2 regions of the Paenibacillus sp. P5_B5 genome follow, and region 1 is predicted to be linked to the other one. Evidence: riboswitches for the same ligand, from Rfam matches in the RefSeq annotation. Region 1 holds a riboswitch; the other holds the start of a gene.
What was found. A riboswitch is a leader RNA that binds a small molecule or an ion and turns the genes downstream of it on or off. The one in region 1 is predicted to bind cyclic di-GMP.
Positions count from the first base shown of each region.

Region 1 (8,278 bases):
TTTGAAGGTGAGTTCAAATCCGATGACCTTATCATTTTGATTTATAAATGTAAGTGTATAATCATCTTCAGTTAATTTTTTGCCTTTGGATACCTCACCTTTCTCTGTTACAGAAGTATCATATAAAGCAAAGGAGTTCTCAAGCAGCATCTGATTCGTAGAAGGTGTATCAACCAGTTTCACATCCGATAATGTGGATTGACCAAAGTTGATGTCAACCTTCCAGTTCATCACCTTGCCTGCTTGTTCTCCAAATTTCTTGACGTGCGTGCCTCCGTTTGCAACAGATACACTAGCAGGAAGATCAGTGATTTTCGATGAATTATCATACAAAGTTGCTGTGTTGGAATAAGTTCCTTTAGTGATCTGACCTTCAAGACTGGTCGAGTATGATATTAAATAAGGTGAGTTAATTTCTTTCAAGAAATTCACTTTAAAACCTTTATCATCTTGATTCCACACAATTTCATAATCTTGTGGATCTGCTTCTTCTTTCGTTACAGTACCATTATTTGAACCGGATAGTTCCAATTTATATACTTTTAACGTTCCTTTCTTTAGTGTTTGATCACCAATAATGTTATCCTCAACGGAAGCATTAGCAAGTGTTCTAAGATTGTAATTAATCCCGATTTCCCAATTAATTGTCTTATCTATCGCATTGTACTTACCATTTTTAAATCCATTAGCTTGTGTATAGTTATCTGGTTTGAATTGTGCAGAGGATTCTTTTTCTTTAGTAGCGCCAGATTCATCGGTCCAAACAAGCTTAACTCCATTTTCTAAATAATTTTTAGAAGAATCAGCTCTATCTTCGTAAACAAAACTAGTTTTGTACGTAATTACATGAGGTGTTGATATTTCATTCGTAAACTCAATTTCAAAACCATCAGCATTTACTTTTAAGGTGTAATCAGTACCTTCTTTTAAATCCTTGCCTTCACCCCAGATTCTAAATGTATCATCCACAATCAAGGTTAATCCTTTATTTGCAAAAGTATCTGTTAGCTTAACCGATTTCATCTTGTGACTATCATTATTGAAACTAATTGTCCATTCTGTTGTTTTCGCTTTGTAGTCTGTACTGTTGTCTATATGCCATTTGTTCAAAATTTGTTGATAGATATTTCCTGTTCCTGTTTCGATCTTGCCATTAGCAGTTACTTCGTTAGTAATTGTTGCATTATCAAATACTCGACTGCTTGCTTTAGTTTTATAGACTATTTTATAAGCGGAATCAATGTCTTGATTGAATTGAAAATCAAAACCGTTTTTTGTATCATCGATTTTTTTGGAAGTAACCGAATAATTTTCAAATTTCTCCTCTTTTTCTTCATTTCCACTTTGTTCATTAATCGTTATTTTGTAAACTTTAAAAGAATCTGCTACAAGCTTCTGAGTGTTATCAAATTGATCTTTCAACAGAGCTTCTGCTTGTTTGATTGGTTTTTGGTTATAGTTGTATTTGATCTCCCAAGTAATTGTTTGCGTTGCCTGATCATAACCTCTTGATGTTTTCTCTAGTGCTTTTCCTCTTGTGACGTTTACCGACGCACTAGCTGTTAGTTCTGAAACATTGCCACCTGATAGAGTAACCTTATTCTCAAATAAAGTTTCTTCTGAATCTGCTGGCAGATTGGTTTTATAAATGATCCGGTAGGCTGAGCTAATATCTCCAAAACTCAACTTCAGCTCTGTGTCATTCGATGAATTCGTGTATTCTCCAGGAATTTTAAAATCCCCAGACTTAAGTTCCTCACCTGGTAATGTGCTTCCATCTACCAATGTAATCAGCTTAAACACTTTAACTGATGCTAGATCTAATTCCTGTCCCTTTGTCATGCTATCAGTAATCACTGCGTTCTTGATCTCTTTCAAATCTTTGTTAAAATCAACAGTCCACTCTATATTCTGTGTGTTGTACTGTCTATTCGGCTTTCCTTCCTTATCGATAGAATTCCCAATCGGCTTAAAATCGATTGGAATCTCCTGCTTAATACCGCCTTCAATTGGAGTTACAATAACCTTATTTCCTTCTGTTAAGACAGCTTTTTTACTAATCTTTGATAAAACTTCAATATTACCACTAATATTGGAGTGATTCTCGATAAAATCAGTAAACACAATGGTCACTAATTTGTTCATATCAACTGAAAATGTTCCTACTAAATCACCTTTAAAAAGCATTTTCTCATCTTTAACTTCTTCATAAACCTCAAATTCTTCTGGAAGGATAAATTTAAACGTTGCCCCAGCTTTATATCCATGGCCATTTTTAAGTGCCCAATCATAATTCACAGTAATAATAGATTCCGTATCAACACTATTTATGGGATCACCGTTAATGTTTTCAAACTTTAATTCAGCCTTCGTTAAAATATTCTCTTTTATTTCATTGCTATTCTCCTGTAAAGGAACAACTGTACCATCTTGTACTTTCTTTACAGCAGGGATTTCTATTTTACCTGAGGAGTCATTAGTTTGGTTCGGTAAAATGGTTACTGTTATTACACCATCTGTTGACACAACATAGGATCCAACTTTTTCTTCCCCAGTCGTCAAATCAACTGTTTGTTCATTCTCAATTGTTAAATCAGTTGGAAGATTGAACGAATAATTGGTTTCTGTGTCTTTATTATCCGCAATCAAGTTCCAATCATATTTAACTGAAACTTTAGAATCATCATTTGGATCTGCTTCAATCAGTTCGTTTGTTAATGTAAATGATGGATTCACATTTGTCTGATCCACATCTGCTCTTGCAATCAATGGTTGGAAAACATTAAAAACCATTAATATAAGTAATAATGAAACTATGCTAATCTTTTTCATAAGTCCTCCTATAATAGTTAATTAAAATAATTTGTCAATCTAAGTCGATTCTGTTGTAGTAATTATAATAATTAATGCTGAATATTTTCTGAATAACCTACAATTCAACAAAAAACCACTCCTATCCATGAACTGAACCCGAAAGAAAGACACTTTTAAAAAGTGCCCATCTCTCGGGTTTTTGTATCACTGGGATTAAAAAAAGATGACTCCTGATGAATACAGGGGTCATCTACTTTCAGTTAGCACTTTTTTTAACTGTCCACAAACAAGGTTACAGTCAACTGGAGATCAGACGGTTTCATAGTATATCACAAATCAATATTGTTTTTCAATCGAATAATCGCGCTTATCTTTAATCATAACTGGTTTCTTGCTTCCCAACGATTTAATAGAATCATATGTTGTATCGATTGTTACCCATTCATTCGTTTCTTGGAGATAAACCTCATTCCAGGCATGATATTGCTCGATATCATTCTTACTCCCCATCAACAGCTTAGTTGGAATGCCTTCACTTCGAAGCATAGCTGCGAACAAAGCCGAGTAATCATAACATATTCCTTGTTTTTCTTCCAAAGTCTTGTCTATAGAAGGGATATATTCGTTAGGAAGATTATTCGCTTTCTTATAATCATAGCTAATGTTGCTTATAATATAATTGTAAATTGCGGTAACCTTGTCTTTATCTTGTTTTAGATCTTTCGTCAATTCACGAGCTTTGGCTATCGCTTTCATATCCTTATTCCAATAAATCATCTGAATCGGCTGCAAATATACTTTATCTTTGCTTGAGGCTTTCAGAATGACATCTTTGTTTTCTACCATCTTATACTTGGTTCCTGTAACGTTCTCCAAGATGGATATCGTATATTTACCATCTCCTAGCTGCAAGGGAAAACGGTTGTTTGAAGTCAAGCTATATACATATTGCTGATTTCCTTTGCTGATCTTGACCTTTACTTTCGCATCGTTTGGAGATTGGTAAGAAACTATCACGATTCCATCACTTAACTCTCCCAGATTTATATAGGAATTCGAAGTACTAGCTAAAGCAATAGTTGGAGCAGACAATAAACAAACAATAAGCAAAATAATTGCAAATGGACGTTTAAACATAAAAACTCCCCTTTCGGTAGCTGGCTGCCATCTTAATAAATAAGGAAGGCCCTGTAGCTTTGCGTCTCTAATTTTCATTAGATTTGCCATTATCGGTGGAAAGCACCTGATATTTATTTGTTTTTTCTATATAGTAGCATAGCATGTCCCATTTATGTAAGCCTAATTGTCAAATTAGTCGAAAAAATATTTATTTGATAATTTTCCCCTTAATAATCAATCGATGAGTAGGATCTACCATAGGGTGACAAGTGATTAATGTGATCTCTTTATCTTTGTCATTCCCCTCCAGAACCCATACTTCCTCAGGCAATACATATAATTTTTCCGTTACGATGTACTCAAGCTGACTATTTCCGTTATCAACTTTAATCTTATCTCCTTCTTCAATCTCATCGAGTCTATTGAAATTCCTTCCATATGTAAAATTACGATGTCCTGCTATTGCATAGTTTCCAATTTCACCGGCTTTACCCGTATTTTCGATACTCGCAACAGTAGTCTTCATATTCTTGTCAGTCGCACCATGCAGTATAGGCAAGAGCAAATCAATTTTACCAATTGTTAAAATGCCCTCCATGTTCTTATAGCTGCTAAAGTCCGGCTTTGCTTGTTCCTTTGCTTCAGAATCATCTGTTACAGCTTGCAATTCATCAGATAATTCAACATCGATTGAAGTGCTCTCAGGAATCTCCGCTTTATCATTCTGCTCAGAGAAATCATCGCCGTTATCAATATTTTGAAGGCTGCTCTGCCATTCTTTTACCAGCTTTTGCTGCTGATAGTCTTGATACGCTTCAGTAAATTTGGGGTAGCATAAAATCGTAATTCCTATACAGATGAGCAGTGCAGATACAATTTTTATTTTCATATTATCTAGATCCCTATTTCCTATTTATAGATTACACTCTACTGTTCCACTCTTGATACCAATCAGTTAGTTCCTTACTAGGCGCTCCATCAAATTCCTCTTTTAAAATGTTCGAAATGAGCTGGTACTGTTTCCTTACTTCGCCTTGATGATTCAGTGTCTCATAAGTTTTCATCAGCCCAAAATATCCATCTTCTACATAAAGGAACTTCTCCCTAATTTGTTGATACAGTAATATAGCTTCCGTATATTGTTCCTGCGAAGCGTAATATTCTGCTATTTGCTTCACATGATTTAACCAGATTACACCGAGCCGCTCCTGTTCATGCTCCGCCCATAAATATCGATGTTCTTCAAAAAAATCTCCAGTATATAATGCCATAATGGATCTATGCTGATCAATCGTCTCTGAAGTCACCGTCTGTTGATGGCGCACACTTGTTTCCCATTCTTCAACATCCAGCCTCAACTCTCCCCATATCAAACGGTAGCCTTCGTCCTTATACTTGATCTCCAGATCTAAACCGGCAGCTTTAATAATTTTCCGAATTTGATAGATTGCTGTATGTAATTGAGTAGTTGCTCTCTCTGTATCATATTCTGGCCATAGCAAATCGATTAACAATTGCTTATTCACCGTTTTATCACGATAATAAGCCAGGTATGCAAATAACTCAGGTGCTTTTAGTGTTTTCCAGGGAAAATAGTGCTGAGTCCCATTCTGGTCGAGATAGTGCAAACTTTGTAAACAGCAGAGCTTGGCTTGATTGATTGGAGTTGTCTCACTAGTATTCGCAACCGTTTTGTCATTCGATTCTATCACTCTTTGAAGTGTCTTAGCCAACCTGCCATGGTGTACAGGCTTTAATAAATAGTCAATCGCATTCACTTCAAATGCTTTCACCGCATATTCTTGATAAGCAGTAACAAAAATAATTTGCAGATGAGGTTGAATTTGCAATAATCGCTCCGCTAATTCAAATCCATTAATCTCTGGCATCTCAATATCCAAAAAAGCCAAATGCAGCATTTCCCTCTGAGCTGCTTCTATCGCAGAATCAGGATCCTGAAAAGCGCCGATCAATTCAAGGTTAATGCCTGTTCCAGCATGTTCTTCTAACATTTTCTCCATTTTTTGCAAAGCAAGCCACTCATCGTCCACTATTATCGCTTTCAAGTCATCTCACCTCTTAATAACCGCCTTTTCTTTCTCCTTCCTTTATTTTAACAAGCAAAATGGATAATGTCCAAAATTTGCCTACTCAAGAAGAAACGGCTTCGCCGGCTTTAAAAGACGGAGCGTTTCTTAAGGTGATACTTAGAATTTATTAGACGAATGTTATAAATTCTATATCACTAAAAAATCTCGAAGACATGGTCGTCTTCGAGATTTGTAGAGATATTCTGTTCCTCTATAGTTTTGCAACGGACTTGGCAATCTCAGCCATACATTCTTCCGCTTGCGGATACAAGCCGATCTTATCCATGAACGCATGATCTAGCCCGTTGTAACGTATGATGCGTACTGGAACTCCAGATCGTTGCAGTTTTCGGGCATAAGCCTCGTTTTCCAATCGCAGAAAGTCGTACTCCGCTGTAATGATTAAAGTCTCTGGCATTCCTTTCAAATCGACAAGCAGTGGGGATAAATAAGGAGCTGATGCCTTCTCACGGCCTTGCAAATAGATCGCATCTAACAAGCTGGTAAGTTGATTGATGCCCTGGAGACCTGCCATAATAAACGGCTGATGATCGTTAATCGTATATTCCTCCAGCTTCCATTCGAAGTCATCCGTTGTAATTCCTGCCATATTGACGGTTGGATAGATGAGCGCCTGAAATTGAATCATGCCGGTTCCGAGGTCGCGGTCCATCATCGCACATACCGTCGATAAGTTTCCGCCTGCGCTATCGCCTGCTACTGCAAGCTTGCTCTTATCTGCACCAAGTTCCTTTGCATGTTCATAGGTCCATTTTACCGCATCAAAGCAATCGTGCAATCCCGCAGGATATGGATGCTCAGGAGCAAGTCGGTAATCGATTGATACAACGACCGCTGGTGCTTTCTCAGCAATCGCTTTACAAGGATTCTCCACGACATCCACCGTTCCGCCGAAGAAGCCTCCTCCATGAAAGAACACGACAACAGGAAGCAGCTTACCAGCTTTTGCCCCTTCTGGCGTATAAATACGGATAGGAATATCGCCATTACGCCCTGATATGTTTCTGGCATCTACCTGAATGGCAGTGCATGTAACGTCTGTATTCTCCCATCCCATCTGCTTGCGCATCATAAGTGCGACTTCAAACGGACTGAGTTTGGATAAATCCGGCATCTCGAAGCCAGCCATCGCCTCCGCTTGCTGCTGCATCACGCTCAGTGCACGAGGATCTAGAACTCCTTCCGCATCAGAATCCGGAATTCGCTTAATCATTGATTCCATTCCATTGGACTGCTGAATAATTGTACGTTCCTCTACTAATTTTAGCTGCTTGGCATAATCTTCTCGATTAGTCATTTAATATTCGCTCCTCTCTGATGTACAAAACTGTAATGGTAATTCCGATTAAACACATAATAGGTCAAGCTCAATAAACTTAACGAAATCATTAACCCGACCGTAACATCGGAAGCGTAGTGTGCTGAATAATAAACTCGGCTGAATGCAGTAACAAGCCACCATATAAATCCGCCATATAAGATAACTTGTTTCAAGCGCTTATATTGTGGTAATACAAACAGCGAGATCGCTACGGTTGCAAACGAATTTGCACTATGTCCCGAAGGGAACGAAGCTCCGCCCTCCCCTTGTATCAGATACCAAGGAGAGAAATTGGAGTAATCGGGTAATAAATCCCGAAATCTGACACGCCCCCAGCCTGCTTTAATCCCCTCAATTACAAACATAGTAACAATGATATAAATGATAGATGTATAGGCCATCCTTAACAAGTAGTTACGGTCCTCTGCTGAAAATCGAACATAAGCATATCTTTGCATAATGACCGTTATTAACAGCATGATAATCATGCTTAATACGATAAAAAGTGTCTTTGAATTCTCGAGTTCCAGACGGAACATCAGCATTACGATATGCATAACAATAGACAAGATGACCATGATGACTCCTAATACATAAAGGAACAGCTTTTTCCCCCATCTGGTTTCCTTGGCAGCGACTGCGAGAAACACATTCCCTGCCAGAAACATGATAATAACTATAGCCATCTCCCCATATATATAGAAGAATTCACCGAACGCTGACTGATTGGTTGCGATAGCTTTGGATATTTGTAAATCAGTAAATGAAAAAACTAGTAACAATAACGCCGCAACAGCCATCATAATTGCGTAGCTTTTCTTAGTTATTAGCAAACTGACTCACTCCTTTCAATCAAGCGCTATAGTTTAGCTTCCCAATATCCGCAAAAAGGATCAACAGGGCTTAGACCAGT
Region 1 covers NZ_JBFULK010000005.1:27,884-36,161, reverse strand. Annotated here, with positions in the region: gene AC1DOK_RS07990 (collagen binding domain-containing protein) at 1-2,832, opposite strand, end outside; gene AC1DOK_RS07985 (transglutaminase-like domain-containing protein) at 3,151-3,951, opposite strand; cyclic di-GMP riboswitch class I at 3,964-4,049, opposite strand; gene AC1DOK_RS07980 (class D sortase) at 4,142-4,822, opposite strand; gene AC1DOK_RS07975 (response regulator) at 4,854-5,999, opposite strand; gene AC1DOK_RS07970 (alpha/beta hydrolase) at 6,235-7,341, opposite strand; gene AC1DOK_RS07965 (phosphatase PAP2 family protein) at 7,338-8,198, opposite strand; gene AC1DOK_RS07960 (glycoside hydrolase family 3 protein) at 8,225-8,278, opposite strand, start outside.

Region 2 (8,278 bases), on a different contig from region 1:
GGTAATAAAACGGTTAAGATTCCTGTTGAAGTGGACACGACTGAATCGTTAACAGCAAGTGATCGAGTTGTCTTCATGGAAATTAATCAGGTTAAGAAGATTAGTCTAAATGATAGTGCATATATAACAGAGCAAGCAGAGTGGACCTCGAGTTCATCAAGTGTTGTTGATGTATCCAAAGGGACACTTACTGCACTTAAGAGTGGTAAGTCAACCATCACTGCAAAGTACGGTGGTAAGTCTGTCACTATTTCAGTAGAAGTTGAGATTCTAGAAAAGCTTGAAGCTAATGTACGTTTCCTTAAACTTAAATCAGGCGAGCAAGTGAATGTGGAGTTAACAGCTACTTTCTCTGGCGGTAGAGTAGATAAGCTAGTTGCGAAGGATGCTGAATGGAAAGCATCTTCCTATAAGATTGCTGATGTTGACAAAGGCGCTGTATCGGGAATTGGGTATGGCAAAACAACCGTTACTGCAAAGTACGGTAGTAAGAGTATTTCAATACCTGTTGAAGTAGATCAACTTAAATATCTCAAAACGGATCATGTTAAGCTAGAAATGAAGGTTGGAGAGTCGCAACAAGTCTATGCAACGGCTACTTACTTGGATAATAGTTTTACGGATGTTTCCACTCCTGCTCTTTGGACAACTTCCAAGCTATTAGTAGCAGATGTGAAAGATGGCAAAATCAAAGCTCATGGAGTAGGTAGAGCAACGATCACAGTTAAATACGCTGGGAAGACTACGCAAGTTATCGTAGTCGTTACTAAATAGTTGCAACTATTTTATTGAATCAACTCAAAAGCCACCCTTGGGTGGCTTTTTCTATGAATCAGAAAGTATAAGCGTTTCACCTAGAACTAGTGATAGAAATATACCCTATCAAACACAAGTTTGGTATAATTTGATAGATTCGGTATTTAAGGAGGAATGAACATGTTCAAGAAGATATCAGTACTCGCTATTACGATGATGCTCTGTACAGGTATAGGGAGTGTGTTTGCGTATAGTGGACAAATGCAGCCTTATTCGGATGTGAAGGATGATTGGGCAACGAATAGTATTTATAAGCTTTCGGCTCTAGGTGTGATTTCAGGTAATGGGGATGGGACGTTTAAAGGGAATGGTGCTCTTACAAGAGAAGCTTTCGTCAAAATGCTAATGGCTTCTATACCTACTGATTCACAAAGCCTCAAAGATATGAATCTACAAGATATGGCCGATCCTTCTCGCTGGTCATATGCCTATATCAAACGTGCATATAATGATGGATTAATAGATTTTATGATTGAGAAAGATCAATTTCATCCTAGCAACGAGATTACTAGAGAGGAAGTAGCTGTTCTTACAGGTCGATTACTGCTTCAATCTATGACAGATCAAGAGCGTAAGCAATGGACTGATGCTGGGTGGAAGGCTGAGCAGGATAAACGGAAGTTTGTCGATGCTAGTAGCATCCATTCAAGCTATCAAGAGTTTCTTTACTATACATCTTCATTAGGTATTATGATTGGTGATGCAACAGGCGAGTTTCGCCCTAAAGCATCTTTAACACGCAAAGAAGCAGCGGCAATTATTGAACGCGTCATTAATGAACGAATTACATATGTGCAGTTATCAGGCATAGGTTACTATGCGATTGAATCGTTTAAACAAGTGGATCAAATGAGTCTATTAAATGATGTGAAGTTTGGCTGGTCGGAGTTGTCCTATACAGCTAATGGTCAAGCATCCTTGAACATGAAAACAGGAGAATACGCTGTTCCAAGCGGATGGGAATCGGCTATTCAGATTGCGGATCAGAATAAGGTCCGTAAAGAGTTGAATATTTTTGCGAATAATAAGGATGGTCAATTAAGTAAGTTTCTCCTCGATGCACCTGCACAAGCAGCTTTTATTAAGTCAACTAAAGATGCACTGACGAAGAATCCTTATGGGTTTACAGGTGTTTCAGTTGATTTCGAGGGATTAATGCAACAATCGGAGCAAGCGGCTTATACAGCCTTCTTGCAAGCTCTAAAGCAGAATCTTAATGGGCTGACGATGTCAGTAGCAGTTCCGCCAACGGATTGGTACAAAGGTTACGATCTAAAGGCAATTGGTTCAATAGCTGATCAGGTTATTGTAATGGCTTATGATTACACGCATATGGAAAGTAAGCTGCCTTCGGCTCCATTGCCACTGGTGAATGAAGCTATCCAGACTGCACTTAAGAGTATACCCAAAGAAAAGCTGGTACTCGGAATTTCTAAGCAAGCCAATCAGTGGATTACGCGTTCTGATGGAACAGTGGTATCTGAGCAGCCTGCAATTAAGCTAGTTGAGGAGCGGGCGAAGATGCCAGGTAGTAAGGTGGAATTCGTAGCACCTTCGTTCTTGAATAAAATCACATTCCAAGATGATCGTGGTAGTCATGAAATCTGGTATGAGAATGGGCAAAGTATTGAACAAAAGATATGGCTTGCTAAGTTCTATGGTTTACAGGGTGTTTCATTATGGTACATGGGAAATTATACTGCTGCAGATTACGAAGTAATTAAGCAACATACGAATAAGCGGTAGTTGCTAGTATATGGATGTAGCATCACGAAGGCTTTTGTTGATGAGATAGCAAGTTAACCGACTATAAAGTAACGAATGAACGTAATCTTAATTACCGCGGCCACTCCAAGGAGTGGCTTTTTTTGTTACCTTGAGGCGTGGATAGCAAAGGTGTAGCTAGTACATTTTATAGGATGTGGAGGTGTAGAGATATGGACAAACCCGCAGTAACAGGAAAGCAGCTTGCAGATGAATGGGCAAGAGTGCTTCCTGCACGTATGCCATCGTCAGATAGTGCTAAAATATGGCCCGATGAGGCGAATGATCAAGCAGTGCGAATTCATATTACAAATGCCGGTCGCAGCTCGTATACGTTCGATTTTGCATGCACGTATCTGGATTCTCGTGAGGTAAAGGTTGATCTTGTGGATGTGGAGAAGGACGATGTTCACATTGATGAAACTCAGGATCAAGTACAAGGATTGATTAGCGATTATGTTCGTCATATTCATGAGTGTGCCCAAGCTTTGCATGATGTGACACATCACGGTTAGGGGGAATCTATATGGCAAAAGGCAAATGTGGTTTGAGCAGCGATAAAAACTTGAAGAATGTATCCAAAGAATTGGATCATCCTGATCTTGGTTCCCATGCTAATCAGCAGCGGCAGCAGCAGACGAATGATCGTCGTCATCAAGATGCGTTGAATCATGAAGGGTAGAAAGTAAAAGGATAGAAGGTACTGATTCGGAAAGGATCTGATCACATGTCCAAACCAAAAACAGTCCCCACTAATGTATCACCCAAAGGGGAAGAAATTAATGCTCATGAAGGTAATAAAGGTATCCCAGAGCCCTTATCAGGCTCCCATAAGGTAAAGAACCGTAATCATTCCCGTAATAATCACGGCGAGGGCTTCTAAGCGCTTGAGGGAAAAATAAAATAAAATAATTGTGTAATTTGTTGAATAAGATCATTTTGTAGGGAGATACTATTACTGTCGATGACAAGAGAGGTGTGGTTCCGTTGAACAACGTGAGCAATAACCTGATGCAACTTTCGTAGCTTGTCTATTCGAACTGGAGGGATGTGCTAAAGACACGTTAGTGTAATTGGACACTTGAGTACCAGTAAACGAAAAACAAGAGAGTTGAAAGCAGCTAAAAAAATCGATTAACATCGACGCAAAAAGAGCCCTTAGGGGCTCTTCTTGTTTTTGTTAAAATAACTCCGTGATTTTATTGAATTCCTTCACTTCATCATTCATTTCTTTGAATATTTGATTCCATCTGGGTTTAATGATCGATAATTTATTGATTAAATTAGGATCAAAGTGTGTACCACTGCCTTTATATAAAATATCATACGCTTGATCTACCGTCATCGCTTTGCGATAAGCCCGATTCGATGTCAAGGCATCAAACACGTCAGCAATGGCTAAGATTCGAGCTTCAAGGGGAATCTGATCTCCTTTAATTCCGCTCGGATAACCACTTCCATCCCATTTTTCATGATGATACAGCACACCTGGTTTCAAGGTTTCAAGAATCGATATTTTCTCAACCATTCGGCTACCAACAACGGGATGTGTTTTGATCAACTCATACTCATCAACCGTTAATGGACCCTCCTTGGCCAATATATGCTCTGGGATGTTAATCTTGCCGATATCATGCAATAGCCCAGCTAGCCGTAACCTCTTTATTTGCTTTTCATTTTGATAAACCGCTAATGTACTGGCTAATTCTATTGCATATTTACTTACGCGCTCACTATGCCCAAAAGTATATAAATCCTTTGCCTCAACTGCAATAATAAACGATTTTACAACCTGTTCGACCGATACTTCTGCCGACTCCATAATTGTGTTCACCTGTGTATCGTAAAGCTTGTTTACTTTCCTTAATATAAGGTGACTGAACGTACCTATGATAATGTAAAGCAGCACACGGTTAGCTATGTCAATCTCATCGAACACATTCGTAACAAGCGGGTAAAAGGCTCCTAGAAAAGTCATAAAGACCAAACCAATTGAAGAATAGGTCAGCAGTACGGGCATGTCCCCATAGAAGGCGGCAATGAGTGGAATCAGTAGGAAGAAACTCCAAGCCTCTCGATAACCAGAACCGAAATATAGACAGCATACGACAATTATGACAAAGGATAGAACGATGTGCTGCAATATATAAGAGGAAGGTGAGAATAGCTTTTTACTGGCTACTAAACAGAACCAAATAACAAAACAAATAACAAGTAAATAGAGTGATGCGCGCGAATATGGAAGGTGAAACAGAAGGAATACCGAGTTCCATAAAACGCTTATAAATAAGTAGATAAAGGAAATTTTTAATATATTTACGTTAACCTGATCACGATGAGTTCTGTAATAGGTACCTAGTAAAATCTTTTTGTCGGGAATTAGCATAACCTACTTCCTCTCAAATACAATTCTCAATTATGAACATTACATGTCAATTGTACCATTATTATGTCTATTCAACTATAGACTAGATACCTATCCTAAAAATATTTTAAAGAAAAATTTAATATCTATCTTTTTTCTGAAAGTATGTCTATGATAGAAAAGGTAAAATATTCTAAATTCATAAGGAGCGTACAATTTATGAAGGACTCTACTAACTATCATTTCGGTATAGCTCAGGGCGTGTCCCGTGAGAAGGCTATAAGCTTACATCATCAGAGATACGAAGAAGTCGGATTTTTTAGAAACGACGAAGAGGATCCATACGAGAAATCATCCAAGTATTTTATGGCGCAGACCTATGATAATACAGTTGTAGGAGTCACGAGATTAATTTATTCCCAATTCGATGAACTACCTACTATTAAACATTTTGAGATTTATGATATTAATAAAGCCAAGCTAAATCAACTGGAACCAAATCGAGTAGCCGAAATCAGTGCTTTTACAAAAATGCCTGCACATGATGTGGGAATCGGTCTTATTAAAACTGTACTGCAATATTCGCTGCAAACAGGCCTAACTTATTGGGTTTGTTGCATCGATCAACGTGTATATAACTATATGCACCGTATGTTCAAGTTCCCTTTCCAAGTAATCGGTGAACCTAAGGTATATCTCGGCTCGACTACCATTCCGTGTGCTTTGAATTTAACGGAGTGTCTATCCAATTTGAAAGAGCGCCGTTCTACCTTGTATGAATATTTTGTTGAAGGCGAAAAAGAACAGTTAAAGGTGATCTTATGATTAAAGAACAGTTCAGTCGTAATTTAGGTGTGATGTCCGAGTCGGAAGTTGAACAATTACAAAATACAACAATTGCAATTGCGGGATGTGGTTGTATTGGTGGCTTTGCTGCAGAACTACTCACTCGTATGGGGATTGGCAAACTAGTACTAGCAGATTTAGATGAATTCGATGTGTCGAATATTAATAGACAGTGTGCAGCGACTCACTTAACAGTAGGTCAACCGAAGGTAGAAGCCCTACGGAACCACTTGCTTACAATCAATCCTGATCTTGAGACCGTTATTTTCACAGAAGGTGTAAATAGCCGTAATGCAGCAGCATTCGTAGAAGAAGCTGATTATGTCATTGATGCAATCGATTATTTTGCATTTCCAGACTCTCTCGCCTTACATCAAGCAGGTAGAGCGAAGAATTTGTATATTACAACTGCAGTCGCACTTGGATTTGGGACATCGGTACTTACCTTTGCTCCGGATGGTCAAAGTCTTGAGAAATATTTAGGAATTACAGAAGGAATTAAGTCTGAAGAGCTGCAAGAAATGGTGTTTCCAGCGGCATCCTATAGTCAACAGCTTCCTAGCTATGCAACGCCAGATAAAATTGCGAAGTGGATCGGGGATAGAACCATTCCGACAATTAGTGTAGGACAAGCCTTAGGGCCCGGCGTGCTTGTATCACAGATGATTCTACACCTTCTTGGAAGAAAGAATCCACCGATTGTACCGGAAAGCTTCCAGATGCAGTTTGAAAGTTAAAGTATGTATGGTGTACATATTTTGCGTATGTGAAGCGGGATTTTATTTGTAAAAGGGGGATATTGCTGGAGATTTGGTTGGAGTATTAATTGGAATTATGGATATAAAAAGGAGAATATATAATAAAAATAAGAAATATAAAATAATTTAGTATAATTTGGTTGACAAACTACCCCTTTAAGAAATATAGTAATCATTGTAATAATATGGGAAGTAAAAAAGAATACGGCACACTAATCGAAAGGTTAGGTCGCAAAGCCTTGGAGTCTACTAGTCGCAAGACTAACGATAGTCCGGTTGCATTGATTTCGTAAAATGCAATGGGGCTTTTTTTAATTGTAAGTGAAATTCCGACAACTACATACGGCACACTAATCGAAAGGTTAGGTCGCAAAACTTTGGAGTCTACTAGTCGCAAGACTAATGATAGTCCGGTTGCATTGAAATCACAATGTAGCCGGGCTTTTTTATTTTGGCTAACGCTACTGGTAAGGATAGGCATTATAAATTATTAAATTGAAGAGGTGTATGTAAACAATGAAACAACAGTTAAAACGAGTGGTTACGTGGCTATGTGTTCTAGCGATGGCAATTGGTTTAATGCCTGGGTCTTTAACGCAAGCATCAGCAGATCCAAGTGGAGAACTTGTTTGGCCTAATCCGGGTGCGATTAACCTAACTAAGACAGCTAGTACTACAGCTGTTCAGGGCGAGTGGGAAGTTACTTTGAAAGTTGAAGGTAAGAATCTGGCTACTAGATCTGATGTGGTTCTTGTAATTGATAGGTCGGGGAGTATGAAGAACGACGAGAATGGCAAAGGAAGATTAGCCGATGCTAAAAAGGCGGGCAAGACCTTTGTTGATAAAGTGTTAACTACAAATTCAAAATCTAAAATAGCTGTTGTAGCTTTTGACTACTACGCTCAAGATATATCTGGCTTGGAAGGCGTTTCGGGTAAAGAAGCCCTTAAAACAATAATTGATGGTATAAAGGCAGATGGCGGTACGAACATTCAAGATGGTCTTCGTCATGCCAGGGAATTATTAAAGGATAGTACTGCTGATAATAAAGTAGTCGTACTTCTAAGCGATGGGGAGCCAACTTATAGTTATAAAGCTAATAAAGCAGCAGAATATAGTTCATGGGTAAAGTGGAAAGATGGAAGTAAACATGATTTTATACTTTCAGAGTTTGATTATAATAATAGAATTGGTAATGGTAATGCATCGGGTGGTTACAGTTTAGATTGGGATGATGAGTACAGCCTTTTAAAGAAAAAAGGAAATCGGCCATGGCAAGATACCTACTATAATATAGAAGATAATGGTATAGGTACTATATCCGAAGCTAAAAATGTAATGGATAAAGGAATTCAGATATATGCAATTGGTCTAGATGTTGGGAAAAACAAGAATGCAAATTACGTTCTGAACAATAGTCAAAATAAAGGTTACTTTGAATCTACTAGTGCAGAGCTAGAGAAAGTATACACACAAGTCGCCAGTAAAGTTACCTATGCCGCAGCAGATGCAGTTGTTACAGATCCAATGGGAGAAATGTTTAATCTTATTACAGGAGCTTCATTTGACTCATCAGACTATACAATTTCTCAAGGCACAATAACCTGGGATGAGAGCAGTGAGACTTTCAAGTGGACAGTGGGGAATATTGTTGAAGGAGCTCCTGCTACACTTACTTATAAAGTGAAACTGGATCCGGCTAAGAACCCTAAATCAAATATGTTATATC
Region 2 covers NZ_JBFULK010000031.1:9,788-18,065, forward strand. Annotated here, with positions in the region: gene AC1DOK_RS23785 (Ig-like domain-containing protein) at 1-774, shown strand, start outside; gene AC1DOK_RS23790 (S-layer homology domain-containing protein) at 937-2,562, shown strand; gene AC1DOK_RS23795 (hypothetical protein) at 2,754-3,095, shown strand; gene AC1DOK_RS23800 (hypothetical protein) at 3,107-3,262, shown strand; gene AC1DOK_RS23805 (small acid-soluble spore protein P) at 3,308-3,463, shown strand; gene AC1DOK_RS23810 (HD-GYP domain-containing protein) at 3,761-4,966, opposite strand; gene AC1DOK_RS23815 (N-acyl amino acid synthase FeeM domain-containing protein) at 5,165-5,770, shown strand; gene AC1DOK_RS23820 (ThiF family adenylyltransferase) at 5,767-6,528, shown strand; cyclic di-GMP riboswitch class I at 6,746-6,833, shown strand; cyclic di-GMP riboswitch class I at 6,884-6,971, shown strand; partial or broken gene AC1DOK_RS23825 (Ig-like domain-containing protein) at 7,066-8,278, shown strand, end outside.
Region 2: linked by a shared signal. The riboswitch ahead of AC1DOK_RS23825 (Ig-like domain-containing protein) and the one ahead of AC1DOK_RS07985 (transglutaminase-like domain-containing protein) in region 1 are both predicted to bind cyclic di-GMP.